Regions from separate parts of the Streptosporangium sp. NPDC020072 genome, predicted to be linked through region 1. Evidence: riboswitches for the same ligand, from Rfam matches in the RefSeq annotation. Region 1 holds a riboswitch; each other region holds the start of a gene.
What was found. A riboswitch is a leader RNA that binds a small molecule or an ion and turns the genes downstream of it on or off. The one in region 1 is predicted to bind cyclic di-AMP.
Positions count from the first base shown of each region.

Region 2: another riboswitch for cyclic di-AMP. It lies ahead of ABZ470_RS10955 (NlpC/P60 family protein); the one in region 1 lies ahead of ABZ470_RS00080 (hypothetical protein).
Region 3: another riboswitch for cyclic di-AMP. It lies ahead of ABZ470_RS06975 (C40 family peptidase); the one in region 1 lies ahead of ABZ470_RS00080 (hypothetical protein).
Region 4: another riboswitch for cyclic di-AMP. It lies ahead of ABZ470_RS02330 (C40 family peptidase); the one in region 1 lies ahead of ABZ470_RS00080 (hypothetical protein).

Region 1 covers NZ_JBEYAB010000001.1:12,951-20,500, forward strand. Annotated here, with positions in the region: gene ABZ470_RS00055 (NAD(P)/FAD-dependent oxidoreductase) at 1-573, opposite strand, end outside; gene ABZ470_RS00060 (TIGR03086 family metal-binding protein) at 697-1,269, shown strand; gene ABZ470_RS00065 (metal-dependent phosphohydrolase) at 1,442-2,038, shown strand; gene ABZ470_RS00070 (DeoR/GlpR family DNA-binding transcription regulator) at 2,121-2,909, shown strand; gene galT (galactose-1-phosphate uridylyltransferase) at 2,906-3,985, shown strand; cyclic di-AMP (ydaO/yuaA leader) riboswitch at 4,057-4,191, shown strand; gene ABZ470_RS00080 (hypothetical protein) at 4,194-5,171, shown strand; gene ABZ470_RS00085 (winged helix-turn-helix domain-containing protein) at 5,168-5,833, opposite strand; gene ABZ470_RS00090 (RNA ligase RtcB family protein) at 6,151-7,326, shown strand; gene prfH (peptide chain release factor H) at 7,334-7,550, shown strand, end outside.
Region 2 covers NZ_JBEYAB010000004.1:284,792-292,341, reverse strand. Annotated here, with positions in the region: gene ABZ470_RS10960 (amino-acid N-acetyltransferase) at 345-980, opposite strand; cyclic di-AMP (ydaO/yuaA leader) riboswitch at 1,315-1,466, shown strand; gene ABZ470_RS10955 (NlpC/P60 family protein) at 1,472-2,521, shown strand; gene ABZ470_RS10950 (LuxR C-terminal-related transcriptional regulator) at 2,692-2,892, opposite strand; gene lysX (bifunctional lysylphosphatidylglycerol synthetase/lysine--tRNA ligase LysX) at 3,564-5,066, opposite strand; gene ABZ470_RS10940 (type III pantothenate kinase) at 5,133-5,915, opposite strand; gene ABZ470_RS10935 (L-aspartate oxidase) at 5,915-7,550, opposite strand, start outside.
Region 3 covers NZ_JBEYAB010000003.1:134,730-142,279, reverse strand. Annotated here, with positions in the region: gene ABZ470_RS06985 (NYN domain-containing protein) at 1-1,250, shown strand, start outside; gene ABZ470_RS06980 (NlpC/P60 family protein) at 1,436-2,383, shown strand; cyclic di-AMP (ydaO/yuaA leader) riboswitch at 2,841-2,999, shown strand; gene ABZ470_RS06975 (C40 family peptidase) at 3,268-3,651, shown strand; gene ABZ470_RS06970 (hypothetical protein) at 3,747-4,529, shown strand; gene ABZ470_RS06965 (M48 family metallopeptidase) at 4,526-5,815, shown strand; gene ABZ470_RS06960 (glycosyltransferase family 4 protein) at 5,812-6,930, shown strand; gene ABZ470_RS06955 (ABC transporter ATP-binding protein) at 6,940-7,550, opposite strand, start outside.
Region 4 covers NZ_JBEYAB010000001.1:476,661-484,210, forward strand. Annotated here, with positions in the region: gene cimA (citramalate synthase) at 1-163, opposite strand, end outside; gene ABZ470_RS02320 (branched-chain amino acid aminotransferase) at 614-1,708, opposite strand; gene ABZ470_RS02325 (3-isopropylmalate dehydrogenase) at 1,891-2,937, opposite strand; cyclic di-AMP (ydaO/yuaA leader) riboswitch at 3,086-3,300, shown strand; gene ABZ470_RS02330 (C40 family peptidase) at 3,288-3,995, shown strand; gene ABZ470_RS02335 (hypothetical protein) at 4,053-4,244, opposite strand; gene serA (phosphoglycerate dehydrogenase) at 4,521-6,110, opposite strand; gene ABZ470_RS02345 (hypothetical protein) at 6,319-7,263, shown strand; gene ABZ470_RS02350 (ABC transporter permease) at 7,315-7,550, opposite strand, start outside.

The sequences.
Region 1 (7,550 bases):
GAGCGGGAACCTGCCCGCGACCGTGAGGATGCCGGTGTCGATCCGCCGGGCGTGCGGGAGGTACTGCTTTCTGACCCGGGAGTTGCCTCCGTCCGCGGCGACCACGACGTCCGCGTTCTCGGTGGTCCCGTCGGCGAAGTGCAGAGTCACGCTCCCGTCCGGTTCACGGGTGTAGCGCTCGTAGGTCCTGTCGAACCGTACGACGTCGGACAGGCCGGTCAGCAGCAGCTCCCTGAGCGTGACCCGGCTGATGGAGTGGTGGTTGTCCAGCGGGTCCGGCCCGCGCGGGGTCTCCATCACCATCAGGGGGTTCATCCTCTCGGTGAGGAAGCCGAAGTCCCGCCCGCTCCCGGAGGCCGACGCCAGGAACGTCTCCCATAACTCCGGAGGCAGACACTCGTTGAGCGCGCGGGCCCCCGTCGGGTCGATGTGGATGCGGTAACCCTGGAGCCGGTCGCCGGGAGTGCGGTCACGCTCGTAGACCGTCACCTCCACGCCCGCCCGGCGCAGCCCCTGCGCCAGGCACAGCCCCCCGAGGCCGCCACCGATGATCGCCACTCGCGAGTTCGTCATACCTCACTATCGGCCATCGTGAGGCTCGTCGAGCGAGTCCGTCACACCCCGGTGTCATGCCCGACAAGCGCGATGACTACTGGCCTCCCAGGAGTTACGGTCGAAATGAGGAGCTGGGAGGGCATGATGATCACCGACGTACGCGAGGCCTACCGCCGCGCGCTGGACGACTTCGGCGCTCTCGTTCACAGGATCACCCCGGAGCAGTGGCACAACCGGACACCCTGTGTCGACTGGGACGTGCGGGATCTGGTCGAACATGTGGTGGGCGAGAACCTGTGGGCTCCGGAACTGCTCGGCGGGCGGACCGCCGCCGAGGTCGGGGACGACTTCGACGGCGACCTGCTCGGCGACGACCCGTTGAAGGCGTTCGACACCTCCGCCACCGCCGCCGTGCAGGCCGCCTACGGGGAGGGGGCGCTGACCCGCCTGGCCAGACTCTCCTTCGGGGACGTGCCCGGCGGGGAGTACGTCACCGAGTTGTTCGCCGACGTCCTGATCCACACCTGGGACCTGGCCAGGGCGATCGGCGCCGACGAACAGCTCGATCCCGAGTTGGTCGAGGCCTGCGCGGCGTGGGTCGCGGGCGCCGAGGCCGGTTACCGGCAGGCGGGGGTCATCGGGGAGCAGCAGCCGATCGCCTCCGGCACCGACGCCCAGACCCGGCTGCTCGCCTCCTGGGGACGACGCGGCTAACGCGACGTCGGGCGTCTTCCGTGGTTGGCCTTGTTCCGTTTGCGGGCCCGGTTCTTACGCGCTCGTTTGCCCACGCGGCCTCCTTCCGTGAACCCCGCCGGGTGCGGGATCCGCCTCTTACGTTCCTCCCGGGGCACCCGCCGTACAAGAGGGCGGATCTAGGCTGCCTCGCATGAGCGAGAAGCTGATGGAGCGCTGGCGCCTCCTGGCCGGAACCGAGGCCGACCGGCTCGGCGCGGACCTGCTGTCCCGGTACGGCGAGCCACACCGCAAATACCACACGACCGCACATCTGACGGCCGTACTCGACCACGTCGACGCGCTCGCCGGCAGTGCCACCGACCCGGACCTGGTACGGCTCGCGGCCTGGTTCCACGACGCCGTCTACGACCCCCGGCGCAGCGACAACGAGGAGCGCAGCGCCAGGCTCGCCGAGCGGGCGCTGCCCGAGCTCGGGATGTCACCGGAGGCTGTCGGGACGGTCGCGCGGCTGGTCAGGCTCACGATCACACACGCCCCCGAGCCAGGGGACGCCGACGGGGCCGTGCTGTGCGACGCCGACCTGGCGATCCTCGCCTCCTCTCCCCAGGAGTACGCCGTCTACGCGGCTGCGGTGCGGGAGGAGTACTTCTTCGTCCCCGACGAGCTCTTCAGGCAGGGCAGGGCCGCGGTGCTGCGCTCGCTGCTCGACCTTCCCGTGATCTTCCACGTCGCGGACCTTGAGACGCGGGCGCGGGCCAACATCCATGCCGAACTTGAGCGACTGTGAGCACTTAACCCCCATAATCCAACATTCACTCCTGTGAGTCTGTGGTAATTTGCTGGAGTCTGGTGGATTAAGGAGGGGATCGATGCTCGCCCAGCAGCGGCAGCAGGTGATTCTCGAACGGGTGCGCGGCACTGGCGGGGTCAGGGTCGCCGACCTGGTCCGCGAGTTCGGTGTCTCCGACATGACGATCCGCAGGGATCTTGAGGCGCTGGCGGAGCGCGGTCTCGTGGAGAAGGTCCACGGTGGGGCGACGGCCACGGGACCCGGCTCGACCGAGGAGCCCGGGTTCACCGCCAAGTCCGCGCGTCAGCAGTCGGAGAAGGAGGCGATCGCCAGGCACGCCGCCGGGCTCGTCAGGCCGGGCACGGCGATAGCGCTCTCCGCGGGCACCACCACCTGGACGCTCGCCCACTTCGTGACCGACGTGCCAGAGCTGACGGTGATCACCAACTCGATCCGGATCGCCGAGGTCTTCCACCGCGCGCCGCGCGCCGACCGCACCGTGGTGCTGACCGGCGGGGTGCGCACCCCCTCGGACGCGCTGGTCGGCCCGGTGGCCGTCGCGGCCGTCAGAGGGCTGCACGTGGACACCCTGTTCCTCGGCGTGCACGGGATGAGCGCCCGCGCCGGGTTCACCACCCCCAACCTGCTCGAAGCGGAGACGGACCGGGCGCTCGTGGCCTCGGCGCACCGCCTGGTCGTGCCCGCCGACCACACCAAGTGGGGGACGGTCGGGATCAGCACGATCGCCGAGCTGTCCGAGGCCCACGTCCTGATCACGGACTCCGGGCTCGGGCGGGAGGCCCGCGAGGAACTCGCCGCCAGGGTCGGTGAGCTGGTCGTCGCCGGTGACGGGACCCGCGACCGATGAGGCGCACCGCGACCCACCTGGCCGACGGCCGCGAGCTGTTCTACTTCGACCTGCGGGACGACGCGGCGCGCGGCGCGGTCGACACGCGCGACCTGCCGCCCAGGCCCGCCGCCTCCGAGCTGCGTTACGACCCGCTCACCGAGGAGTGGGTCGCGGTCGCCGGGCACCGGCAGGGCCGTACGTTCCTGCCGCCCGCCGACGAGTGCCCGCTGTGCCCGTCGGCGCCCGGCCGTCCGACCGAGATCCCCTCCCCCACCTACGACGTGGCCGTCTTCGAGAACCGCTTCCCGTCCTTCTCCACCAACCTGGGCGCCTACCCGCAGGTCGGCGGCCTGAGTGAGGTACGGCCCGGCGTCGGCAGGTGCGAGGTCGTCTGCTTCACCTCCGAGCACGACTCCTCCTTCTCCATGCTTTCTCCCGAGCGGGTCGAGCTGGTGATGGAGGCGTGGATCGACCGCACCGTCGCGCTCTCCGCGATGCCCGGGGTCGAGCAGGTGTTCTGCTTCGAGAACCGCGGCCCGGAGATCGGCATCACCCTGCCCCATCCGCACGGCCAGATCTACGCCTATCCCTACGTGACCCCGCGTACCCGGACCCTGCTCGGCGCGGCGCGGCGGCACAGGGAGCGCACCGGTGGCGACCTCTTCGCCGACGTGCTCGCGGCCGAACGGGAGGCCGCCGAGCGTGTGGTCGCGGCCAACGAGCACTGGACGGCGTTCGTGCCCGCCGCGGCCCGCTGGCCGGTCGAGGTCCATCTCTACCCGCACCGCGGGGTTCCCGGCCTCGACGGACTCGACCCCGCCGAGCGCGCGGCGTTCGGACCGCTCTACACCGAGGTGCTGCGCCGCCTGGACGGGCTGTTCGGGGTGCCCATGCCGTACGTCTCGGCCTGGCACCAGGCACCGGTGCGGGTGGACAGGGACCTGGCGTACACGCATCTTGAGCTGTTCAGCATCCGCCGGGCGCCGGACAAGCTCAAGTATCTCGCCGGGTCCGAGTCGGCCATGGGGGCCTTCGTGAACGACGTTCCGCCTGAGGAGACAGCTCGGCGCCTGCGCGCCGTTGTCACGGAATGATCACCGATCGGTCTCGACTCGGGGTCGCGCGGTCACCTTTTTACCATTACTATCCTCACGCATCGGACAAACAGCACGATATGCCTAATCTCAGGTGCCTCACCTGAGAACCGGGGACCCATGCATCTGGGGTGAACCACTTCGGTGGAAGGGCTTCCTCCAGCCCGAACCCGTCAGCTAACCCGGTCGGCGTGAGGAGAGGAGAGCTGTGACGGCTCTGTCCCCCGCTTTCCATCGACGTACGGCCGCCGCCTGCCTGGCCTCGGCCCTCACCTTCGCCTTCGCCCTCGGCGGCACGGGAACGGCGGGCGCCGCGCCGAAGCCCGACGAATCCCGGCTCCGCGCCGAACTGACCCAGCTCAACAAGAAAGTCGACCGGCTCATCGAGGCGTACGCCGCCAAACGGGAGTCGCTGAAGAAGGCGCAGGAGGCGGAGAAGGTCGCGCAGGCCGACCTGCGCCAGGCGGAAGCGGCCTACGCCGAGGCGGGCAGGGAGGTCGCCTCCATCGTCCAGATCCGTTACCAGAACGGCCCCCTCGACCTTCCCTCGATCCTGTCGGCCCCCGAGGTGGGCGGCGCGGCCGTCATGGAACAGCTGACCGCCCAGCAGATCGCCCAGCTGCAGGGCTTCGCCCGGAGCCGGGACCTCATGAAACAGGCCGCGGACAGGACGGCCCAGCTCTCCAGGCAGATCGAGCAGGAGGCCAAGACGGTGCAGGTTCAGCGTGAGGACGCGGAGAAGGTCATCCGCGTGATCGAGGACAAGCTCGAACAGCTCGTTCCCACAGGCTCGGGGCGCCGCTCCGACGGCAGCTGGGCGCCCCAGCTGCCCACCGGGTCCGACAACATCACCGACCGCACGCGGATCATGCGCGAGGCCGTCGGACAGGCCTTCCAGCTGCCCCACGAGGTGGGCTGCTACCGATCGGCGAACGACGGGGGCGAGCACCCCCTCGGCCGGGCCTGCGACTTCATGATGAGCACCGGCGGGTCCATGCCCACCGCGGCCAACGTCAAGCTCGGCGACGAGCTCGCCGCCTGGGCCCTGAAGAACAGGGACAGGCTCGGCGTCAAGTACGTCATCTGGCGTCAGCGCATCAACACCGGTTCCGGCTGGCGTGCCATGTCCAACCGGGGCGGTGTGACCGCCAACCACTACGACCACGTGCACATCTCGATGTACTAGAGAAGATCGGACCCCGCGGCGGCGCGCTCGATCGAGCCGGCCACCCTGGACCTGGTCGAGTGGATCCGAGCCACCGGCTGGACCGCGCTCACAAACGTGGCTGGTTCCTGGGCCTCCGGCCGCGATCGTGCCCACGGTCTCGGCGCTCTGGGCGCGGCAACGCATCCGCCAACGGTTGAAGTGGTCACGAAGCTCCCGGGGCGTGCCCGAGGCCGACACCGGCACACTGGTCGTCGAGAGGCCGCCGGTCGACGGCGAGGTAAAGATCCACGTCCAGGAGGCCCCGGGGCGGCCTCAGGTTCTGCCCGCACTCGTCTTCCCAGCACAGCCGGGCGCCCAGGTCGAGCGCCGCCCTCTATCGCCGGCCACTCCTCGACGACCCACGAGGTGATCACCCCCTCGCCACGCTCAACAGCCCGCTGCGCAGGGATCTGCGGACTCCAGCCCAGGCGGTGCAGAAGACACGACACCCCACGCAAGGTGTGGCGGACGTGAAACAACACCGCGATCAGGTCGGCGATTCGGACCGGCGTCCAGCGCTGGTCCTCCACATATCCGTGCGCGGCCGGACCACGCTCCAACCCGGCCCGCAGCCGCTGCAGGCGCCGCTCGTCCAGCCGGCACCTCTCCCCGCCCGGCCCCTTGGAGGCCAACGCCTCCATGCCACCTCCCTGCCAGGTGTGATTTCACCGACCAGCATTCACACAGTCAGAAAAAGACTCTCCGCCACTACCGATCGCGCTGCTCATCCGGGCTTCGATGAAGGAGCCGGCCTCGTGCTTCCCGTACGCCGGCCGGGTCGCGAGACGGCGGTGGGCGCAAAACCGTTTGCCCTCGCGTGGCGGGCTCAGGGAACGTGGTGTTCATGGCGCCGTGTCCATGACGCTCTGACGGACAGCGCCCCGCCACTCCGAGACGCCACGGCGTCAACGCGCCCCGCGGCGCTGTCAGCCTGCCCCTTTTAAGGGAAGAGAGCCTTTTGTCGCAACAACGCCCCCCTCTGCCGTCCACGGCCGCAGGCCCGGCCACCGTCGCCGTGTTCGCCTCCCCTGAGAGCTGGATCGAGTCCGACGCCCTCACGCAGTGCCACCAGGTGGCCGCCCTCGACGGCATGACGCACGTCGCCGCCATGCCGGACCTGCACCCCGGCAAGGGCGCCCCCATCGGCGCCGCCATGGCGTCGACCGTGCTGTACCCGTTCCTGGTGGGCTCCGACATCGGCTGCGGCATCGCCGTGTTCCCCATGAAGCTCAAGCGCGCCGTGCCCGAGAAGCTCGCCGCCCGCTTCCCCGACCTCGATCGCGCACTGGACCCCGAGCAGGACGCCGACGATCCGGCCTGGGCCGTCGTGGAGGGCGACATCCCCGCCGGTCACGTCGAGGGCCTCGGGACGGTCGGCCGGGGCAACCATTTCGTCGAGCTGGCCCGGATCGGGACCGTCTTCGACCCGGGCCACGCGAGCCGTCTCGGGCTCGCCGCGGGCGACCTCGTCCTCGTCGTCCACAGCGGTTCCCGGGGGCTGGGCGAACGGATCCTGCGGGAGCACACCGCGGTCCACGGCGCGGGCCCCGCCCCTGATCCCGGCGCCTACCTGGCGATGCACGACGACGCCGTACGCTGGGGATCGCTCAACCGGCGGTTGCTGGCGGCCCGGGTCGCCCACGCTCTGGGGGCCGAGCCCGCCGAGCCGTTCCTCGACCAGTGCCACAACCTGGTCGAGGTCCGCGACGGGGTCTACCTGCACCGCAAGGGGGCGGCACCGGGTGACGGCCGTGACGTGCTCATCGCCGGGACGCGAGGCACCCCCTCCTATCTCGTGGCCGCCCACGCCGGGCCGGACGCCAACCATTCCGTCGCGCACGGCGCGGGACGCAAGATGTCGCGTGCGGACGCCCTGCGCCGGGGCCGGGCCAAGCACACGGTCGAGGAGCTGCGCCGCACGCCGGTGGGCTCGCTGGTGGTGTGCGGAGACCGTCAGCTCCTCTTCGAGGAGGCGCCGACGGCTTACAAGCGCATCGAGCAGGTGATCGCCGACCTCGTCGGCCACGGCCTGGCCACGCCCGTGGCCACCACGGTCCCCCTGGTCACCTACAAGACACCCGACCTCGGGTCCGCGCCCCAGCGGGACCAGCGCCGCAGGCGAGGCCGGCGGTGAGGCCGAGGTGAGCGTCCACCTGCTCCTGTCGGCCGGACGTGGCCCGCAGGAATGCGCCTGGGCCCTGGCCCGCCTGCTGCGCCGCCTGGAAGTCGACGCCGCCCGGCAGAACCTGGAGACCCGCCGGGTCCAGGTCGTTCCCGGCGACCGGCCCGACACCTACCGATCGGTCCTGATCCAGATGTCGGGAGCCGGTGCCGAGGCGTTCGCCGCCTCATGGACCG
Region 2 (7,550 bases), on a different contig from region 1:
TGGGCGGCCTGCTGGCCGTAACCCTGCTGCTGGCCGTACCCGGGCTGGGTCTGCCCAGGTCCGGTGTTCGGCTGTGAGGCCTCCGATCGATATCCCACGACTGTCACATCGGGATCGAGTTCTCCGGGGGCTCGACCCGCGTTCTGTCCGTATTGCGGATGCCCCGACGGTGTGCGGTCGCGCTCGGGATCATCCTGCGGATACGGTGGCTGTCCGGTGCTCACCGCGTCACCTCACTTCGACTGCGCATGTGGCACATGTCAGACTCACATGCTTGCTGGTGCACAACGTATCGACATAGGTAACAACAGTCACCTTTCCGATCAGTCAGCACCACGGTCAAGCTAGTGGCCCCGCGGTGTCAGATGGAGCAGCATCCGGGTGTTTCCCAAGGTGTTCGGCTTGACGTGCTCCAGATCAAGGAACTCTGCCACACCTTCGTCATAGGAGGCGAGAAGTTCCGCGTAGACCTCCGGCGCGACGGGTGTGCCCTGGATCTGCCTGAATCCGTGTCTCGCGAAGAAATCGATCTCGAAGGTGAGACAGAAGACCCTGCGCAGTCCGAGGTCTCCGGCGACGCCGATGAGACGGGAGACGATCCGGTGGCCGATTCCCATACCCCGGCAGTCGGGATCGACGGCGACCGTGCGAATCTCGGCCAGGTCCTCCCACAGGACGTGCAGTGCTCCACAGCCGACGACCTTTCCCGCCACGTCGGCCACCCAGAACTCCTGGATGTCCTCATAAAGGGTGACGGTCGCCTTCTCCAGCAGGCGCGGCCCCGCTCCGGCGTAGGTGTCGACCAGGCGGCGGATGGCGCGGACGTCCGGCGTCCTGGCCCTGCGCACCGTGATCTCCGCCGACGATCCTTCCGGGACGTCGCCGGAGACCGCCGCCGACTCCCCTTCCGGGGCCTCCGGGGAAACCTCGTCCCGGCCGGGTACGGCCCGCACCGGGGACTGTTGCGCAACCTGCTCCATGACTGATCAGAGTACGTCCTCGTCACCGCTTGTTTACGGCCTGCCCTTATCTCGGCCGCAGGGTCCGCCGGATGAATCTCGCCGTCTTCTTCGCGCCCCGGGAGGCCGCCCGGCGGGCGTGCCTCGACCGGCCCCGTCCGAAGGCCCGGACCTGCGAGAATCTCCGCCCCCGTGCCAGGGGAGGCGGATGCCCGGCGTGGCACATATGTCGATCATGAAATTGCGTGACCCGACCGTGACATTTCAGTTGCGAAAGCTCCACCGGCTTCACAGTTCTGGTTGAGCATGAACCGCCAATTGCACTAATGTCCGTCCTCGATGTCAGCACCCGTAAAGTGCTGCGCCGCCGAATCCCCGACTCGGGGAACCGGGGACCCACCCTCCAGCCGTCCCCCGGGGTGAATCCGATGTGCCACCGGCGCCTCGGTAGGGCTGCCTCCGGCCCGAACCCGTCAGCTAACCCGGTAGGCGGCCGAGAGAGGAGCCTGTTGGTGAAGCGCACGCGCAACCGTGGGAGAGAGAGCGCGGGCGGGAACGCCCGCCATCGAGAACACCGGGTGCGCAGGCCGCGGCACAAGGTGGTGATCGCCGGGCTCGCCTTCGCCTCCCTGCTCCTCGGCGCCCCCTTCGCCGCGACCGCGGAGCCGAAACCGAGTCTGCAGGAGCTCGCCAAGCAGGCTGAGAAGCTGCACACCGAGATCGAGACGCTCACCGAGCAGTACAACGGCGGGCGGGTCAAGCTCAAGCAGGCGCAGCGCGCCGCGGAGAGCGCGAAGAAGACCCTCGCCGCCAGCGAGTCACAGCTGGCCGAGCGGCGCACCAAGGCCACCCTGCTCGCCCAGAGCACCTACATGGCGGGTGGGCTCGCCTCGGCGCTGGCCTTCACCCAGTCGTCCAACCCGGACACCTTCCTCGACCAGGCCACCACGAACTACGCGCTCCAGCAGCAGCAGAGCGAGGAGGTCGCGCAGGTCAGCAAGGCGATCGAGACCGCCCAGCGCGCGCAGGCCAGCGCCAAGGCCCGCACCGACGAGGTCAAGGACCTCCTGTCCGACCTCGGTGACCGGCGGACCAAGATCGAACGGCTGGTGAAGCGGGTCGAGAGCGACCTGTTCAGCGAGGTGCGTTCGCAGGCCGGGCGCAACCGGGGCAGCCGGGTCAAGGTCAACGTGCCGATCATCGGCTCGGGCAAGGCCGCCGAGGCCGCCCGCTGGGCCCTCACCCAGCAGCTCAAGCCGTACGTGTGGGGGGCCGAGGGCCCCAACTCCTTCGACTGCTCCGGCCTGGTGATGTGGGCCTACCAGAAGGTCGGCATCAGCCTGCCGCACTACACGGGCGACCAGTGGACCGCGGGCACCCACATCTCCTCAAGGAGCGACCTGCGCCCGGGAGACCTCGTCTTCTTCTACAGCGACCTGCACCACGTCGGGATCTACATCGGCGCGGGCCTCATGGTCCACGCGCCGCAGACCGGCGACGTCATTCACATCGCCCCGATCGACAACCGTCCCTTCGCGGGCGGGGTGCGCATCGCCGACTGAGCCGCCTGAACCGCCCGGACCGCCTGAACCGGCTGGGCCGGCCGGACCGCCCCGAACCGCCGACGGCGGTTCGGGGAAGGACGCACCCGGGTCGCGTACGGCCACAGCGGCCCCTCAGGGGGCCCCTGCCGTACGCGGGGGCCCGGGACGGCTTCGGGTAAGGGCTCGCCTCAGATGAGGCGTCTGCGGGCCGCCCAGGCGACCGCCTCGATGGCCGTCGCCACGCCGATGCGGTCGCAGATTCCGCGGAGTCTACGGCGGACCGTTCTTCCGCTGATGTCGAGGCGGCGTCCGACCCGGTCGACCGTGACGCCCTTGGCCAGCTCCGCCAGCAGCACGAGATCCTCATCTGTGAGGCCGACCTCGCCCATGCCCAGGAGGCTGTCGCCGCGACGGGAATCCACTTCGGGATATGCCATCTGGAGTCGCTCCCCCCGCACCTGCTAATCGAGGCGTGAGTTGTCTGGAATCAGTGTCGCCCGTCAGGAACGGTAAACGGCTTGTTCAAAGGTCGTCAAGTTCCACACTTCATAGAGGTAGCACGCGCTGTTGACATAGTGGTCGCTACGTGAAGTACTCATGATATGTCGGCGCCTTTATGGTTAAGTCACGGACAAGTCAGGGTCCGTGGCCGGGGGCGCCCGCCGCGCGCCACGTCCTCGCAGACCAAGGTTTCGCCGGAGCCCCGCCGACCACGGCCCCGGCGCCGGTCGGCCGTATGGTTATGACCTATATGTGAATTTCGCCGGAAAAAGTGGAGCCCTTCCGCGCGCTTCGCCGAGCGCCTCACTACCCCTTGACGTGGCGGTTGGAAACCCTCCGCAATGGGAGGATGCCATGCCCCAGATTTACGGCATTCGGCGCAAATCTGGCGTAACGTGCCGTTTACCGTACGGTATCGAACACACTGGAAATAGAGTTTCCGTCCTCCGTTTGGCCCCAATCAAATCACCGGGCTCCGGGTCCCCACATGAGACCGGGCCCGCCGCCCGGCCCGCCGTGAGGGGAGCCGGGCAACGGGCCCGGTGCAGGGAAGGAAGGGTCAGCCCGTGGGCTTGACCAGCGGGAACAGGATGGTCTCGCGGATGTTCTTACCGGTGAAGGCCATGATCAGACGGTCCACGCCGACCCCCACGCCACCCGTCGGCGGCATGGCGTACTCAAGGGCCGTGAGGAAGTCCTCGTCGAGCTGCATGGCCTCCGGGTCGCCGCCCGCGGCGAGCAGGGACTGCTCGGTGAGGCGGCGGCGCTGCTCGATCGGGTCGCTCAGCTCCGAGTAACCGGTGCCGAGCTCGGTGCCGAACCCGATCAGGTCCCACTTCTCGGTCAGCAGCGGGTTGTCCCGGTGCGTCCTGGCCAGCGGGGAGGTCTCCAGCGGGTAGTCCATGACGAACGTCGGCTGGACGAGGGTGTGCTCGACGAGCTCCTCGAACAGCTCCTGCACGAGCTTGCCCTGACCCCACTTGGCGTCCCAGTGGATGTCGCGCGCGTCGGCGAGCTTGCGGACCTGGTCGAGCGGGGTCTCGGTCGTGACCTCCTCGCCGAGTGCCTCGGAGACCGAGCCGTAAACGGTGACCCTCGGCCACACCGGCAGCCCCAGGTCGATCTCCTGGCCGTCGTGGACCACCACGGAGTGCCCGAGGGCGGCCACGACCGCCCGCTGGATCATCCGCTGGGTCAGGTCGGCGATCCCGTTGTAGTCGAGATAGGTGCCGTAGGCCTCCATCATCGTGAACTCGGGGTTGTGGGTGGCGTCCGCGCCCTCGTTGCGGAAGTTGCGGTTGATCTCGAAGACCTTCTCGATGCCGCCCACCACGAGCCGCTTGAGGTAGAGCTCGATCGCGATGCGAAGGTAGAGCTCCATGTCGTAGGCGTTGATGTGGGTCCTGAACGGCCTGGCCGCCGCCCCGCCGTGGATCGGCTGGAGCATCGGCGTCTCGACCTCCAGGAACCCCTCCTCGTGCCAGAAGTCACGGATGGACCGCACGACCGCGCTGCGGGTGTAGGCCATCTTGCGCGCCTCGTCGTTGACGATGAGGTCCACGTAGCGCTGGCGGACCCGCGCCTCGGGGTCGGTGAGCCCGGCGTGCTTGTCCGGCAGCGGGCGCAGGCACTTGGAGGTGATCGTCCAGCTGTCGGCCAGGATCGACAGCTCGCCCCTGCGGGAGGTGATGACCTCGCCCACGACGCCGATCTGGTCGCCGAGGTCGACGTCGCGCTTCCACGCCGCCAGGGACTCCTCGCCGACCCGGTCCAGGGAGATCATGACCTGGAGGTCGGCCGAGCCGTCGCGGATCGTGGCGAAGCAGAGCTTGCCGCCCGTGCGCGACAGCATGACCCGACCGGTGACGCCCACCCTGTCGCCGGTCGCGGTGTCGGCGTCGAGGCCGGCGTATTTCTCGCGGACATCGCCGTTGGTCGCGGTGCGCGGGAAGTTCACCGGGTACGGCTCGACGCCCTCCGAACGGAGGCGGTCGAGCTTCTCCCGGCGCACGCGCATCTGCTCCGGCAGATCGTCGGCTGGGGTGGTCACTTCATCGGTCACAGGACAAGGTTACCGATGTCCGCCAGAGGGTGTTTCCCGCTTTTTCTCCGCGAAGGAGACCGGGCCTCAGGTGGTGTTGCGGTGGTAGATGAGCCGCAGGCCGATCAGCGTGAGCCACGGTTCGTGCACGTCGACCGAGCGCGCCTCGCTGACCACCAGGGGCGCCGCGCTGCCGGTGGCGACGACGGTGACCTCGTCGGGGTCGTCGGCCAGTTCGGCCGCCATCCGCTCGACGATGCCGTCCACCTGCCCGGCGAAGCCGTAGATGATGCCCGCCTGCAGCGCCTCGACCGTGTTCTTGGCGATCACCGAGCGCGGCCGGATCAGCTCGACCTTGTGCAACTGCGCCCCGGCCGCGGCCAACGCGTCCACCGAGATCTCGATGCCGGGGGCCGTGACCGCCCCGACGTACTCGCCCTTGGCCGAGACCGCGTCGAAGGAGGTGGCGGTGCCGAAGTCGACGATGACGCACGGCCCGCCGTACAGCTGGATGGCGGCCAGGGCGTTGACGATCCGGTCGCTGCCGACCTCCTTCGGGTTGTCCATCCTGACCGGGACCCCGGTGCGGATGCCCGGCTCGACGATCACGGCGGTGACGTCGCCGTAGTAGCGGCGGCACATCTCCCGCATCTCGTTGAGCACGGACGGCACGGTCGAGCAGAGCACGATGCCGTCGACGTCGGTGCCCTTGAGCAGCGGCGACTGCCCGAGCAGCCCCTGCAGCACGACCGCGATCTCGTCGGCGGTGCGCCGGGCGTCGGTGGCGATCCGCCAGTGCTCGATGACCTCCTCGCCCTCGAACAGGCCGAGGACGGTATGGGTGTTACCGACATCGATGGCGAGCAGCATCAGTTCCCCCGAAGGTCCAAGGCGATGTCAAGGGCCGGCGCCGAGTGGGTGAGCGCGCCAACGGCAAGATAGTCAACCCCTGTTTCGGCTACGTCACGAGCCGATTCCAAGGTCAACCCGCCGCTGGCCTCAAGCCGGGCCCTGCCCGCGACCAGCCGTACGGCCCGCGACATCTCCTCGACGGTGAAGTTGTCCAGCAGGACCTCCTCCGCCCCCTCGGTGAGGACCGGCTCGATCTGGTCGATCCTGTCCACCTCGACCTCGATCGGCAACCCCGGGTAGGCGTCCCTGACCGCGCGGAAGGCCTCGGCCACCCCGCCCGCGGCCACCACGTGGTTGTCCTTGATCAACGCGGCGTCCGAAAGGGACATGCGGTGGTTGACGCCGCCGCCGCAACGCACCGCGTACTTCTCCAGCGCCCGTAGCCCGGGAAGCGTCTTGCGGCTGTCCCTGATCCGTGCGCCCGTGCCCTCGACGGCCCGCACCCACCGGTCGGTCAGGGTGGCCACGCCGGACAGGTGGGTGAGCAGGTTGAGCGCCGTGCGCTCGGCCGTGAGCAGGCCGCGGGCCGGGCCGGAGACGGTCATCAGCACGTCACCCCGCGCCACCCGTTCGCCGTCCTTGGCCACGCGTTCGACCGTCAGGCGGCTCCCGCCCACACGGGCGAACACCCCTTCGGCCACGGCCAGTCCGGCCACGACGCCGTCGGCCCTGGCGACCACGTCGGCGGTGGCGGTCAGCCCCTCGGGGATCGTGGCGAGGCTGGTGACGTCACCGGCCTCCTGGAGGTCCTCGGCCACGGCGACCTCGATCAGCGCCGCGACCTCGGCCGGTTCGACGCCCGCCTCGGCCAGGGCCGCCTCGACCCGCGGCGGCAGCGCGTCGGAGCCTCGTCCGTGCGGCACATATGTCATGGTCGTTCCCTCCGCTGTCAGGGTCACGTCGAGGTGCCCGAGCCACCATTCATCGTTCCGTCCGGCGAAGTCATCACGCCAGTGCGACCCGCGGGTCTCCTCCCGGTCGCGGGCCGCGGCGACCAGCGCGGAGGCGACCGTCAGCAGGTTCGTGGTCTCCCACGACTCCGTGCACGGCTCGACCGCGACCGGGGTCCACCGGACGTTCAGCAGCGCCTTGGCGGTCTCGCCCAGGGAGGCGCCGCTGCGCAGCACCCCCGCGCCCATGCTCATGTGCCCCTGGATCCTGGGCCTGGCCCTGGGGTCGATCAACCCGGCCTGGCGTCCGTCGTCGACGGGCTCACCGGGCGCGGGCCGTACGGCGCGCTCGGCGTGGATGTCGTCGGCGATGCGGCGGGCGAACACCAGGCCTTCGAGCAGGGAGTTCGAGGCCAGCCGGTTGGCGCCGTGCACCCCGGTGCAGGCGACCTCTCCGCAGGCGTACAGGCCGGGCACGCTGGTACGGCCCCGCAGGTCGGTCCTGACGCCTCCGCTGGCGTAGTGGGCGGCCGGGGCGACGGGGATGGGCTGGGTGACCGGGTCGATCCCGTGTTCGAGGCAGACCGCGAGGATCGTCGGGAAGCGGGTGCGCCACTTCTCCGCGCCGAAGTGCCTGGCGTCGAGATACATGTGGGCGGCGCCGGTCTCACGCATCCGCCGCGTGATCGCCTTGGCCACGACG
Region 3 (7,550 bases), on a different contig from region 1:
CCCAGGTTCTGGGGTCGATGCCGCAGGCCGTGATGCCCGCGCCGCTACGGGGGATCGCCAAGTTCGACCCGAGGAAACGGGCCAGGCTGGGCGGCGCGCCGATCGCCGCCCAGCTGGAGACCGACAAGAAGTTCCGCGAGCTGGTCGCGGAGACACTGGCCGCGAGCTGGCCCGAGCTGGTCGAGAGCCTCGCCGAGGGTGTCGTGCCGCCCGCGGCCGAGCCGGTGCTGGTGGCGGCCGCGGCCTATCTGACCAGGCCACCCGGCTGGGTGGAGATGGTCGAGACCGCCCGCGCCGACCTTGAGCGCTCCGCCGCCGTCGCCGAGGGGTCGGCGCAGGAGCAGACGCTCACCCGGCTGCGCGAGCAGCTGGCCGCGCAGAAGGCCTCGGCCAAGGAGGAGGCCGACCGGCTGCGCGAGCAGCTCAAGGGGTCCAGGTCCGAGATCTCCGACCTGCGCCGCAGGCTGCACGACGCCAGGGAGCGCACCAGGGCCGCCGAGGCGCGGGCCGCCGAGATGGAGGAGGCCGCGCAGGAGGCCAAGGCCGCCGCGACCGCCGCGGGGAGCGCGGGGGAGAGCGAGCTGCGGCGCCTGAGGGAACGGGTGGCCGACGCCGAACGCCAGCTTGAGGCCACGCGAAGGGCCGCCCGTGAGGGCCGCAGCGTGGAGGACACCAAGGTCCGCATGCTGCTCGACGCCCTGCAGGACGCCGCAGCCGGGCTGCGCAGGGAGCTGGCGCTGCCGTCGAGCATCCACCGGCCCGCCGACTCCGTCTCCTCTGTCGCGCCGGGCAGGCACGGGGTCCAGGCGGTGCCCGCGCGGGCCCTGGCCGACGACGACCCCGCCCTGCTCGACCAGTTGCTCGCGCTGCCGCAGATCCATCTGATCGTGGACGGCTACAACGTGACCAAGACCGGGTACGGCGCGCTGACCCTGGCCGACCAGCGCAACCGGCTGCTGACCGGACTCGGCGCGCTGTACGCCCAGACCCGCACCGAGCTGACCTGTGTCTTCGACGGCGCCGAGCTGAACGGCCCGGTGCCGGTCTCCGCGCCGCGCGGCGTCCGGGTGATGTTCAGCTCCCCCGGGCAGATCGCCGACGACCTGATCCGCCAGCTCGTGCGGGCCGAGCCCGTCGGACGGGCCGTCGCGGTCGTCTCCTCCGACCGCGAGGTGGCCGAGTCGGTCCGCCGGATGGGCGCCAGGCCCGTTCCCGCGGTGCTGCTCCTGCGCAGGCTCGGACGCGCCTGATCCGTCCTTCCCGGGCCGGGCCGCCTCCTGGCTGACATCTACAGGTAAAGAACAAAACCGCCAAAAAGGTGAGCTGACCCTTACCGGTTCTGTACTATTTCGCCCCAGGTCTTTACGTGGTCTTTGCGTGGGGAGGCGGCGTCGTGGCCGTGGCGGGTGTGCCGGTTGGGTTCGTGCGTGTGCCGATGGCTGCGGGACTGGCCTTGGCCCTGCTCGTGACTCCGATCGGGAGTGCGGCGGCCAAGCCGAAGCCGACGGTCGCGCAGACCAAGCAGAAGCTGGCCAAGCTCAACGAGCAGGCCGACCAGCTCGTCGAGAAGTACAACCAGGCGGGCGAGAAGTGGAAGAGGGCCCGCAAGAAGTACGCGGACCTGAACGCCGACCTGTCGAAGCAGTCCGCGAAGGTCGCCGGGCTCCGCGACGACCTCGTCACCATGGCCGTCACCACCTACCAGGGCGGCGCCATCGGCTGGCCGAACCTCGTCGGTGAGGTCAACCCCAACCTGGTGCTGAGCGGCCTGGCCACGGCCGACCAGATCTCCGCCTCCCGTGCCGAGAGCCTGCACGCCTTCGACGAGGCCAACAAGACGCTGCGTGACAACCGCGACAAGGCCAAGCAGGCCTTGGCCGACGCGGACCAGACGCGCGACGAGCTGGCCGAGGAGAAGGAGAAGGTCGAGAAGATGATCAAAATCCAGACGAAGGTGCTGCGCGACCTCGGCACCTTCAGGCCGGGCGACCCCAACAGCACCGGCATGCAGTACAACGGCTCCGCCTCGGGCAACGCCAGGGCCGCGCTGACCTTCGCCTTCGCCCAGCTCGGCAAGCCCTACCGGTACGGCGGCACCGGCCCGGACAGCTGGGACTGCTCGGGGTTCGTGCAGGCCTCCTGGCGCAGCGGAGGCGTGAGCCTGCCCCGCACCACCTGGGAGCAGTGGAGCTGGGGCGCCAAGCGCAAGGTCTCGCTGAGCGACCTCCAGCCGGGGGACATCCTCTTCAGCCAGGGCCTGGGGCACGTCGGCCTCTACGCGGGCAACGGCAAGATCATCCACGCTCCCCAGACCGGGGACGTCGTCAAGGTCGTCCCCCTCTCCTCCTACGGCGGCCGTCTGCTCGGGGCCGTCCGCCCCTGACCCCCCCTGGTCCCGTCCACGTCCACGGGGCCTCTGGGGGCCGTCTGAACACCTTCGCGACCGCGGGCCGTCCGTTCAACGGGCGGCCCGTTTGGCATGCCCAGGATCGCCGGAGTGGTCCTGTTCGACGCCCTTGTAGGTGAAGGGGCGCTTTGGGAAGTCACTGATAAATGTGATTTATGTGACACTTGTTGTGCTTCTCTGGAAGATCATTTCGAATGTGACAAGGGTCATATTTATAAGATCGTGATGCCGCACTATCAGGCCTTTCGTAAACATGAAAACCTTTTTGTGGATCTTCGTATTTGATGGGGTCTTTGCCGGGGCTTGGTGATCGAGGTACCTTCTGGCGGTCGCAGTGAGCAAGCCATGCCACCGCGTCGAATGCCGGTCCTGCGGGCCGGTGTCCGTATAGATATCCAGTCGGCCGCCGTTCCCCGAAGGGATCGGTTCCCATCACGGCGGCCCGCCGAGTTCGTGCAGCCAGGAGGCACGGAGCCGGGGAACCATCGGCCCTTGACATGTGGCCAGGGGTGAATCGACGCGTTTGCCGTCGTAGGGCGTCTTCCCAGCCCGAACCCGTCAGCTAACCCGGTAGGCATCAGTGGAAGTCCCAAGGAGAAATCCTGTCTACCACCCTGCAAAACCCCCGTTTGTCGCGCTTTTTCCGCCTTTACCTGGGCGGATTCGTCCTCACGCTGACCGCCTCAACCGGAGCGGTGGCACTGGGGCCGGCAACAGCACAGGCGACGACGGATACCGCGGTCGCGGTTCAGGCCAGGAGTACGGCGAAGGACACGTCGAAGAGCGCATCGAAGGGCACGTCGAAGGGTACTGCCGCGAACACGGCGAAGGCCCGTGTCAAGCGCACGGCGAAGGCCGCGATGAACCGGGCCGCACGGCAGCGGTCCAGGGCCAGGACGGCCGTGGCGACGGCCAGGAAACAGATCGGCGATCCGTACCGGTGGGGTGCCTCCGGTCCCGGAGCGTTCGACTGCTCGGGCCTGGTCCAGTACGCGTGGCGCAAGGCGGGCGTCTCCCTCCCCCGGGTGACGGGCAGCCAGTACCGCGCGGTCAGGAAGAAGGTCTCGTGGAGCAAGTTGCACCTCGGTGACCTGCTGTTCTTCTACGGCAAGGGCCACGTCGGCATGTATGTCGGCCACGGCAAGATGATCCACTCGCCGAGCAGCGGCAAGTCGGTCAGGATCGTGACGTTGAAGGGGTACTACAGGTCCGCCTTCGCAGGAGCGGTCCGTCCCGGCACCTGACAGCGGCGGACGGCCCCGCCCATCCTCCCGTGGATGGGCGGGGCCGCCGCCTGCCGGGAACGTTCCGGCCGGGGAGTCGGCTAGCATCGGCTGCCATGTCCGTCCCGAAGGGGCGCCGCGCCGTGCTCGCCGGGATGCTCGCGCTGGCGGGCGCCGGGCTCGGCGGGGCGAGGCCCACGCCGCAGACGGCCCGCGACCTGTGGCCAGGCGCCGCCGAGGTGGTCCGGGGCGAGCGCTCCCTTGTCGTCGGCCACCGTGTCCCGCCCGCCGAACTGCGTGATCTCGCGGCCAGGGCCGACCGTGCCTGCCGTACGATCGCGCGGATCTGGGGGCCGGTCAGGGCGGTGATCGTGGTGCCCGCGACCGACGACGAGGCCGCGGAGCTCGCGGGGACGGCGCGGACCGGCGGGCTGGCCGCGCTGGCGACCGCGGACCGGGTGGTCGTGGTGCCGACGGGATACGCCAGGCTCAGCGAGACCGGCAGGGACGTGGTGATCACCCACGAGCTGACCCATCTGGCGACCGGCGCCACCAGGGGCGGGCGGGTCCCGATGTGGCTGTCGGAGGGGTTCGCCGACTACGTGGGCTACCGGGACGCGGGGATCGCCGTCAGGACGGTTGCGGCCGAGCTCGCGGCCGAGGTGCGCGCGGGCGTCCTGCCCACGGAGCTTCCCGCCGGGGACGGCTTCGCCCCCGGCGCCCCCAGACTCGCGCAGGCCTACGAGGAGGCCTGGCTCGCGTGCCGGTACGTCGCGGAGCGCTTCGGTGAGAAGGCGCTGGTGAGGCTTTACGGTAGCGATGTCGGCAGCACGCTGGGCCTGTCGCGCGCGGAGTTCACCGCCGCGTGGCGCGACCATCTCCGGAGGGAACTCTCATGACGCGGAGCGTGGAGGAGACACCGGCGCGGGAGCGGGGCGGGGCCAGGGGAGCGGGGATCGCGCTCGCCGTCCTGGGGGCGATCACGCTGGCGGTCGTGGCGTTCACCACGCCGTGGCGGGCGCTGCCCGAGGCGGCGCCGTACGTCGCGCCGGACCCGGCCCGTGACTTCACCCCGGCGCAGATCGCCAGGGCGGAGGCGTTCGACGCCGCGGTGAGCCTGCCGTCCTACCTGTCCCTGGGCCTGACGCTGGTCGTGGCCGGGGTACTGGTCGCCACCCCGCTCGGCGCGCGGCTGCTGGGCCGCCTGCGGGGGCCGTGGTGGCTGCGGGCGCTGCTCGGCGTGCTGGTGATCTCCGCGGCCGTCGCGGTGCTGCGCTGGCCGTTCGGCATGTGGGCGGAGACCTATCTGCGCGAGTACGGCCTGTCCACCCAGACCTGGGCGTCGTGGTCGGCCGACCGGATCAAGAACACCGCGGTCGGCGCCGTGCTGACGGCGATCATGGTGGTCGCCGTGGTCGGGCTGGCCCGCCGCTACCGGCGGTGGTGGCTGCCCGCGGCGATCGGGGCCTTCGCGCTGACCATGCTCGCCTCCTTCGCCTACCCGGTGGTCGTCGAGCCCCTGTTCAACGACTTCAAGCCCATGGCCGCGGGGGAGTTGCGCTCCGGCCTGCTCAACATGGCGGCCAAGGACGGCGTCCCGGTCGAGGACGTGCTCGTGGCCGACGCCTCCCGGCGTACGACCGCGCTCAACGCCTACGTCTCGGGGTTCGGCGCGACCCGCAGGATCGTGGTCTACGACACGCTGCTGCGGGCCCCGGCCGACGAGGTCGAGCTGGTGGTGGCGCACGAGCTCGGCCACGCCAAGGCGGGCGACGTGCTGTACGGCACGCTCGTCGGCGCGCTCGGCGCCGCCTGCGGGGCCTGTCTGCTCTACCTGATCACCTCGGCCGGTCCGGTACGGCGCCGCACCGGCGTCCCCTCGGCCGCCGACCCCAGGGCGGTCGGGCTCCTGATGGGGCTGCTGAGTCTGGCGACCGTGCTGTCGGGGCCGGCGCAGAACGTGATCAGCAGGCACATCGAGGCCCGCGCCGACGCGCACGCGCTCGACCTGACACGGCGGCCCGAGACGTTCACGGCCATGCAGAAGCGGCTCGCGATCACCAACATTTCTGATTTGTCGCCAGATGTCATTGAATATCTGCTCTATGTGTCTCATCCCACGACACCGCAGCGCATCGCCATGGCCCGCTCCTGGGCCCTGCTGAACGGCGCCGGGGAACCGTGACCCGCACACTGATCGTCACCAACGACTTCCCGCCCAGGGCCGGGGGCATCCAGTCGTTCGTGCACGGCCTGGCCGCGGGCCGGCCGCCGGAGACGGTGGTGGTCTACGCCCCGAGCTGGCCGGGGGCCACGGCCTTCGACGCGCGGCAGCCGTACCCGGTCGTGCGTCACCCCACCTCCCTGATGCTGCCCACCCGGCAGGTCGCCCGCAGGGCCGCCCGGCTGGTGGCCGAGTTCAAGTGCGAGACGGTGGTCTTCGGGGCGGCGGCGCCGCTCGGCCTGCTCGCGCCCAGGATGCGCGCGGCCGGGGCGCGGCGGATCGTCATGCTCACCCACGGCCACGAGGCCGCCTGGGCCGCGGTCCCGGCCGTCGGAAGACTGCTGGCCAGGATCGGCGCGCACGCGGACACGGTGACCTACCTGGGGGAGTACACCCGGCGGCGCCTGGCCAGGGTGATCCCCCAGGACCGCCTGGTACGGCTCGCCCCCGGCGTCGACACCGGCCTGTTCCGCCCCGGCGCCGGGGGTGAGGCGGCCCGCGCCGCACTCGGCCTGCGGGGGCGTCCCGTCGTGGTCTGCCTGTCCAGGCTCGTGCCGCGCAAGGGCCAGGACGTCCTGCTGCGGGCCTGGCCCCGGGTGCTCGGCGCGGTTCCCGAGGCGGTCCTGCTGATCGTCGGCGGCGGCCCCTACCGGGGCGCGCTGGAACGCCTGGCCCGGCCCCTGGGCGGCTCGGTCATGATGACCGGCCCGGTCCCGTGGGCGTCGCTGCCCGGCTACCTCGACGCGGGAGACGTCTTCGCCATGCCGTGCCGTACGAGGCTGGGGGGTCTCGACGTGGAGGGGCTCGGCATCGTCTACCTGGAGGCCTCGGCGACCGGGCTGCCCGTGGTCGCGGGCTCCTCAGGCGGCGCCCCGGATGCGGTGCTGGACGGCGAGACGGGCCTGGTCGTCGACGGCTCCCGCCCGGAGGAGGTCGCCGGGGCACTGGTCCGCCTGCTCGGCGACCCGGCGCGGGCCAGGGAGATGGGGGAGCGCGGGCGCGCCTGGACCGAGCGGGAGTGGGACTGGAGCCACGTCACCGGCCGCTTCGCCCATCTGCTCGACGCCGGGCCCTGAGCGGCCGGGTCAGGCCGGATAGGCGTGGGTCTCGGTCGCCTTGACCGAGGCCCAGATCGACTGCCCGGGGGCCAAGCCCAGCTCGGCGACCGCGGCGGTGGTCACGTCGGCTGCGACGGGCAGCGGCCCCTCCAGGTGCACGCGGACGCTGTCGCCGTGGCGTTCCACGCCCTCGATCACGGCCCGCCACAGGTTGCGCGGACTCCCGTCGGGGCGGGTCCGGTACAGGGCGACCGCCGACGGGGAGAACGCCACGAACGCCGGACCCTGGACGGGATCGGCCACGCTGAAACGCACCTCACCGACGGTGACCCGCGACCCGGCCCCGACACCCCGGTGGAGGTTGAGGCCGACCAGACGGGCCACGTAGTCGGTGCGCGGGCGGCGGGCCACCTCGGCCGGGGCGCCCTCCTGCACGACCGTGCCGTCCTCGACGACGACCAGCAGGTCGGCCAGGACCATGGCGTCCAGCGGGTCGTGGGTGACCAGGACGGTCGCGCCGTCGAAGTCGGCCAGGTGGCGGCGCAGCCGGGAGCGGATCTCCAGCCGGGTGTGAGCGTCCAGCGCGGCCAGCGGCTCGTCCAGCAGCAGCAGGCGCGGCTCGGCGGCAAGGGCACGGG
Region 4 (7,550 bases), 460 kb from region 1:
CCTTGGGGTTGGCTCCCGGCCAACCGCCTTCGATGAAGCCGACGCCCAGGCTGTCCAGGTGGCGGGCGATGGCCAGCTTGTCCACGACCGTGAGGTTGAGGCCCTCCTGCTGGGCACCGTCACGGAGTGTCGTGTCGTACACGTGGAAGCGGTCGTCGGCCATATCAGTCTCCTTCGCGGGGTTTCGATGTGATTCGCCGCGCGCTCTCTCGGCTCTGAGAAACAAAAAAACCCCTCACGGACGTGAGAGGTCTGCGCGCTGGCGGTGTCCTTTTTCAGCCAGCGCGCCTGCCGATAATGAGCAGACCGTAGAACATGGTGTCTTGGAGTCTGCCACACCCAACCACCACTTGACACATTGATCTCAGGATCTGGAACGCCCGTCCCGCCGACGCGCCCGGAAACCGTTCACGGAGACAGCTCTGACCAGCGGGAACGGCCACCCGAAGGCGACTTTCCCGGATCCGGCCGTGGGACGGCGCCCACGCGCGCACGCCACATGACCCGACGGCGCGCCCGCGGGTGCGGCCGGGGGAGCTCATGGGTTCAGGCCGCCGGCGGCCGGGTGGCGTCGCTGACGCTCCCGGTCGCCGGCGGCCTCGGGTCCGTGAGGTCAGCAGATCTTGTGCACCCAGCCGTGGGTGTCGGGGCGGGAGCCGTACTGGATGCCGACCAGGGCTTCGCGGACCTTGGCGGTGACCGGGCCCTGGGTGCCGTCGCCGACGGTCCAGGCGCGGTCGGCGCCCTTGACCGAGCCGACCGGGCTCACCACGGCGGCGGTGCCGCAGGCGAAGACCTCGGTGAGGTCGCCGGACTCGCAGCCCGCCTGCCACTCCTCGATCGACAGGCGGCCCTCCTCGGCGGTCAGGCCGAGTTCGGCGGCCAGGGAGAGGATCGAGTCACGGGTGATGCCGGGCAGGAGGGTGCCGGTCAGGGCGGGGGTGAGCAGCCGGTCGCCGTAGACGAAGAACAGGTTCATCCCGCCCATCTCCTCGACGTAGCGGTGCTCGTTGGCGTCGAGCCAGACGACCTGGTCACAGCCCTGCTCGACGGCCTGGCGCTGCGCGACGAAGGCCGCGGCGTAGTTGCCGCCGCACTTGGCGAAGCCGGTGCCGCCGGGGGCCGCGCGGGTGTACTCGGTGGACAGCCAGACCGAGACGGCCTTGGCCGCGCCGAAGTAGGCCGCCGCGGGAGAGGCGATCACCATGTAGCGGTAGGTCCGAGAGGGGTAGTTGACGCCGAGCGCGGGCTGGGTGGCGATCATGAAGGGGCGCAGGTAGAGGCTGTGGCCCTGGGTGGTCGGCACCCATTCGCGGTCGGTCTGCACGAGCAGTTCGATCGACTCGACGAAGGCCTCCTGCGGCAGTTCGGGCATGGCCATGCGCAGCGCCGACTGGTTGAAGCGGGCGGCGTTGGCGTACGGCCTGAAGCAGGCGATCGAGCCGTTCTCCTGCCGGTAGGCCTTCAGCCCCTCGAAGAGTTCCTGGGCGTAGTGGAAGACCGACGTCGCCGGGTCGAGGCTGAGCGGGCCGTACGGCGTGAGCCGCGCGTCGTGCCAGCCCTCCCCCTCGGTGTAGTCGATGGAGATCATGTGGTCGGTGAAGGTCTGACCGAATCCGGGATTCGCCAGTACCTGCTCGCGCTCGGCCGTGGAGCGAGCGTGGTCGGAGAGCTGCACGTCGAAGGTCAGCTTCTGAGCGGTGGTCATGGCGGCGGTCCTTCTCTTCGTGGCGGAGTGCACCTACGGTCCATTCTGGGACGGAGCAGGCACCGGAAAACTACTGCATATATGCCAAAATCCGGCAGCCTGCTCGGTGAGACGAACAAAAAAGACGCGCCCGGCGGCTCTGCTGAGCCACCGGGCGCGTCTGGGGTCGTGCGGGCGGCTTGTCAGCCGGCTACTCGGGCGGTGATGTCGTCGCCGATCTCGTGGGTGGTACGGCTCGCCCACCCGGTCTGGCGCTCGACCAGGTCCTCGGCCACGGCCTGCTCGACCTTGGCCGCCTCCTCGGTCAGGCCGAGGTGGTCCAGGAGCATGGCGACCGACAGGATCGTGGCGGTCGGGTCGGCCTTGCCCTGGCCCGCGATGTCCGGGGCGCTGCCGTGGACCGGCTCGAACATGCTGGGCGCGGTGCGGTCGGGGTTGACGTTCCCGCTGGCCGCGAGGCCGATGCCACCGGCGACGGCGGCGCCGAGGTCGGTGATGATGTCGCCGAAGAGGTTGTCGGTGACGATCACGTCGAACCGCTCCGGCTGGGTGACGAAGAACATCGAGGCCGCGTCGACGTGGTAGTAGTCGGTGGCGACGTCGGGGTACTCAAGGCTGACCCGGTCGACGGTACGGGACCACAGGTCACCGGCGAAGGTGAGGACGTTGGTCTTGTGGATCAGCGACAGCTTCTTGCGCGGCCTGCTGAGCGCCTTCTCGAAGGCGTAGCGGACGACGCGCTCGACACCGTAGGCGGTGTTCAGCGACTCCTGCGTGGCGATCTCGTACGGCGTGCCGCGGCGCAGCACACCACCGGCGCCCGCGTAGAGGCCCTCGGTGCCCTCACGGATGACGACCATGTCGATGTCCTCGGGGCGGGAGCCGCCCAGCGGGGTCGCGACGCCGGGGAAGAGCTTGACCGGACGCAGGTTGACGTAGTGGTCGAGCTCGAAGCGGAGCTTGAGCAGCAACTCGCGCTCCAGGATGCCCGGCGGCACACTGGGGTCGCCGACCGCGCCGAGCAGGATCGCGTCGTAGCCGCGCAGTTCGTCGAGGACCGCCTCGGGAAGGACCTCACCGGTTCTGTGGTACCGGCCGGCACCCAGGTCGTAGGTGGTGGTCTCCACCTTCGTTCCGACGGCTTCGAGGACCTTCAGGCCCTCGGTGACGACCTCGGTCCCGATCCCGTCTCCAGGGATGACGGCCAGACGAACATTGCGCGAATCCATAACGGGCACCCTATCTGCTCTGTCTCGACAATCGAACCACCGATCTCACCCCTCGGACACTTCCCGCCCCGGAAGGCCCTGAAAAGTTTGTCCTATTTGCGATCTTTTGACCGTTTCGTTAAGGTCCTGGCCATTCGTATCGTCGCCTAATTCGCGCAGGCCATCCCCCTCTTTCGGTCCGCGCGGAGCCGGGGAACCACTTCCGGGGTCCACGGGGCGTCCGAGCCGCACTCCGTCTGGCGGAGCACGTTTCCGGCGTTTTCCACGAGGCCCCTCGGGGCGAGTCGGCGCCACCACGCGCCGTAGGGCGACCTCCACGCCCGAGCCCGACAGCTCACCCGGCCGGCCCTATGGAAGGAACGGTCCTGAACGGCAAGACCTACCCCCGTGTCCTGACCCTGATCGTCACCGGCTCGACCATCCTCGCGACGCCCGCCGTCGCACTGGCGGACTCCTCCCTCACCACCTCCTCCCCCACTCCTCTCCTCGCGCTCGCCGCCGCCGGATTCGCCCTCGCGCACCCGGCCCCCACCGCGGAGAGCTCCCGGACCCCGCTCACCACTCCCGCCGTCGAACCCGCCCCGGCCGGCTTCTCCGGGACCGCGCGGAAGGTCCCGGCCTGGAAGAAGGCGCTGAACTGGGCGATGTCCAAGCGCGGCACACCGTACGTCTGGGGCGGCACGGGCAGGGGCGGCTTCGACTGCTCGGGCCTGATGCTCCGCGCGTACGGCGCCGCGGGCATCCGGCTGCCCCGCACGACGACCCAGCAGTACTCCGCGTTCGCCAGGAAGATCTCCTGGAAGAACCTCAAACCCGGTGACCTGGTCTTCTTCCACAACCTCGGTCACGTCGGCATGATCACCAAGCCCGGTTACATGGTCCACGCCCCGCGCAGCGGCGACGTGGTCAAGGTGGAGAAGCTGCAGGCCTGGCGCCGCGCCAGCTTCGCGGGAGCCGTACGGCCGGACCCCAAGGGGGTCGAACTCGCCGACGAGCGGGCCGAGCTGGACACGGCGATCAGGCAGTCGACCCAGGCCGGTACGGCCCTCGCCCGCTGACCCACGCCTCTCCCGGTCCCGGGCGCCGCACCGCCCGTGGCCTCGGAGGGACCCGGCTCAGGAGGAGTGCGGGGGCACTCCGCCGTTGTCGCGGCGGTCCAGCGCGGTCTGCAGGGCCTGGGCGGCCTCGTTCTCGTTGTCCTCGGGACGGTTCCAGGGATACATGTCGTACATGACGCTTCTCGTCTCGTTCGCACGGAGCTGGCTGAAGGAGGAAGGGGAGCCTGGACCCTGGTCACGGGTCCTCATCGGATCGCGGATCCGGATCACGGATCGACGGGAAACCGGGGCCGACGAACGCCATCACACCGCGGCGAGTTGCCGGCCCGCCCCTGTGTCAGGCCTCGCCGCGGCAGGTAATAAGTACGAGAACCTGGCGCATTACCAGCCATAATAACCGGCCCTCCGCAATCTGTCTCACCCCTCGTGCAGGCTTCTCACATATTGAGACGAGGCTCGGCCGGAAAAGCAGACGGCCGCCGCCCCGCGAACGGGGACGGCGGCCGTGGGAACCGTGCTCCGGGATCAGTCGGCCAGGTCGACCGAGCGGCCGCTGTCGGCGCCGATCTCGCCGCCGATCTGGTCGATCACCTCGGCCGGGATGGCGGAGTCGACGGTCAGCGCGATGAGGGCCTTGCCGCCCTTGGCGTCCCTGGCGACCTGCATGGAGGCGATGTTGATGCCGTGGTCGCCGAGGATGCGGCCGACGACGCCGACGACGCCGGGGCGGTCGTCGTAGGTGAAGAACGACAGGTGGTCGGTCGGCTCGATCTCCATCTGGTAGCCGTTGACCTCGACGATCTTCGTGACCTGCCGCGGGCCGGAGAGCGTGCCGGAGACCGAGACGGCGCGGCCGTCGGCCAGGACACCGCGGACGGTCACCACGTTGCGCCAGTCGGGGCTCTCCGCGCTGGTCACCAGCTCGACGGTGACGCCGCGGTCCTTGGCCAGGAGCGGGGCGTTGACGTAGGTGACGGAGTCCTCGATCACGTCGGTGAAGACGCCCTTGAGGGCGGCCAGTTCCAGCACGCGGACGTCCTGGGAGGCGATCTCACCGCGCACCTCGACGTCGAGCCTGGTGGCGACCTCACCGGCGAGGGCGGTGAAGACGCGGCCGAGCTTCTCCGCCAGGGGCAGACCCGGCTTGACGTCCTCGGCGACGGCGCCGCCCTGGACGTTGACGGCGTCCGGCACGAACTCGCCGGCCAGGGCCAGCTTCACGCTGCGCGCGACCTGGGTGCCGGCCTTCTCCTGGGCCTCGTGGGTCGAGGCGCCCAGGTGCGGGGTGACGACGACCTGGTCCAGCTCGAACAGCGGGCTGTCGGTGACGGGCTCCTTGGGGAACACGTCGATGCCCGCGCCCGCGACGCGGCCTTCCTTGATCGCGGAGTAGAGGGCGCCCTCGTCGATGATGCCGCCGCGCGCGACGTTGATCAGGCGAACCGACGGCTTGACCTGGTGCAGCTCGCGGTCACCGATGAGCCCGACGGTCTCCTTGGACTTGGGCAGGTGCACGGTGATGAAGTCGGACTCGCGCAGGACCTCTTCGAGGGAGGCCAGCCTGACGCCCATCTGCGCGGCGCGGGCGGGCTGCAGGTAGGGGTCGTAGGCGATCAGCTCGACGCCGAACGGCTGCAGGCGCTGGGCGACCAGCTGGCCGATCTTGCCGAGACCGAGGATGCCGACGACCTTCTCGTCCAGCTCGACGCCGGTGTACTTCGAACGCTTCCACTCGCCGCCCTTGAGCGCGGCGTGGGCCTGGGCGACGTTGCGGGCCGAGGCGAGGATCAGCGCGACGGTGTGCTCGGCGGCGCTGGTGATGTTGGAGGTGGGGGCGTTGACGACCATGACGCCTGCCTTGGTCGCGGCCTCAACGTCGACGTTGTCGAGTCCGACGCCCGCGCGGGCGACGACACGGAGCTTGGGCGCGGCGGCGATCGCCTCCGCGTCCACCTGGGTGGCGCTGCGCACGATGAGCGCGTCCACGTCGGCGAGGGCGGGCAGGAACTTGGCGCGGTCGGCGCCGTCGGTGTGGCGGACCTCGAAGTCGGCTCCCAGGACGGCGAGACCTGCCTCGGAGAGTTCCTCTGCGACCAGTACGACGGGCTTGTTCACGGGCTGGATCCTTTGGAGACGTGGAGGCTGCGGACGGACCTCACGTAGTCTATCGAGGCTTGTGAACGCGTTCACGAGTGTCCCGCGATCCGAGACGGTTACCCACTTCGTACACCTTCTATGCCTACAAAATTCATCTTGGTCTTGATCTAGATAAAACTTCGCGATTACCCTGATAAGCCGTGGTTCTCTACCTAAGGTTCCGTGTATGAGCATCGGGAACCCCGCTCTCGGCGACGTACTCTCGCAACACGGCAGCCCGCACCGGCTGCTGACGGCGCTGGCCGAATACGGGCTCCTCGTGGCCGTGCGCCCTGATCGCTCCGTCGTGCTCGGCACGACCCAGACCGGCGAACGGGTCCTGCTCGGCTACACCTCGCAGAGCACCTACGCGCGCCACCGCGGCAACCACGCCCTGTCGGCGTGCGACGCCGACACCATCCTCGACATCCAGCGTGCCACCGGCGTGCGCGAGATCGTGATCGACGCCGCCGGTCCGGCGGCGGCGGCCGTACCGATCGAGGATCTCCAGCGCCACCTGCTCTCCACCCGCACCGGCCCGACGCCCGCGCTGTCGAGCGCGGCCCCGACGGCCTACGCAACCGGAGCGATGGCCACGGTCCCGCGTGCCTCCGTGCCTCCGGTCGTCCCCGTGGCTCCGGCTACCCCGGTGGCTCCCACAGTGACCCCCTCGGTGACTCCCATGGCGACCCCCGCGGCGGGCCGGCGCACCGGCCCGGCCCCCGTGCCGCCCGCGCCCGCCGCCCAACCGTGGATCCCCGCGCCGCGTCCCCACCTGTCGGGGCCGATGCAGATGGTCGATCCCGGTTACGGGCGCTGCACACACCCGATCCTGCCCGCGCTGCGCTTCGCGATCTCCTACGTGCTCGCCGACTACCCGCTCGTGCACCACGTGTGGATCTCCGAGGCCAAGACCTCCTCGGGGGCCCCCGGGATCATGCTGCACGTCAAGGTGCACATGTCGGCGGCCGAGGACGTGGTCAGGGACATCCACCGCGGGGTGCGCGCCCGGCTGCCGCAGCTGGCCGCCAGCGAGGCGCCGATCCTGATGGCCAGGGTCGCCGACGCCCGCAGCGAGCAGCGGATGATCGAGATCGGCGCCCACGTGGTCTGCGCGGGCACCACCGACTGAACCGGACAGGTGGCGGCCCGCCCCTGAACGGGCCGCCACCTGTCCGCCTGACTAACCCAGCCGCCGGGTCAGCGTGACCCCGGTCCTGGCGAAGGCCAGGGCGATCAGTCCCGCCAGCAGCGGCAGCCCGACCCCGACGGCGACGAGGGGAGGCCACGGGACGCTGAGGACCATCTCAAGCTTGGGGTAGGCGACCCCGTTGAACCCGACCTCCCGGTAGTCGTTGCGCTGCACGACCGACTGGCTCGCCATGGCGAACCCGGGCAGCAGGCCGACCAGCAGGCCGA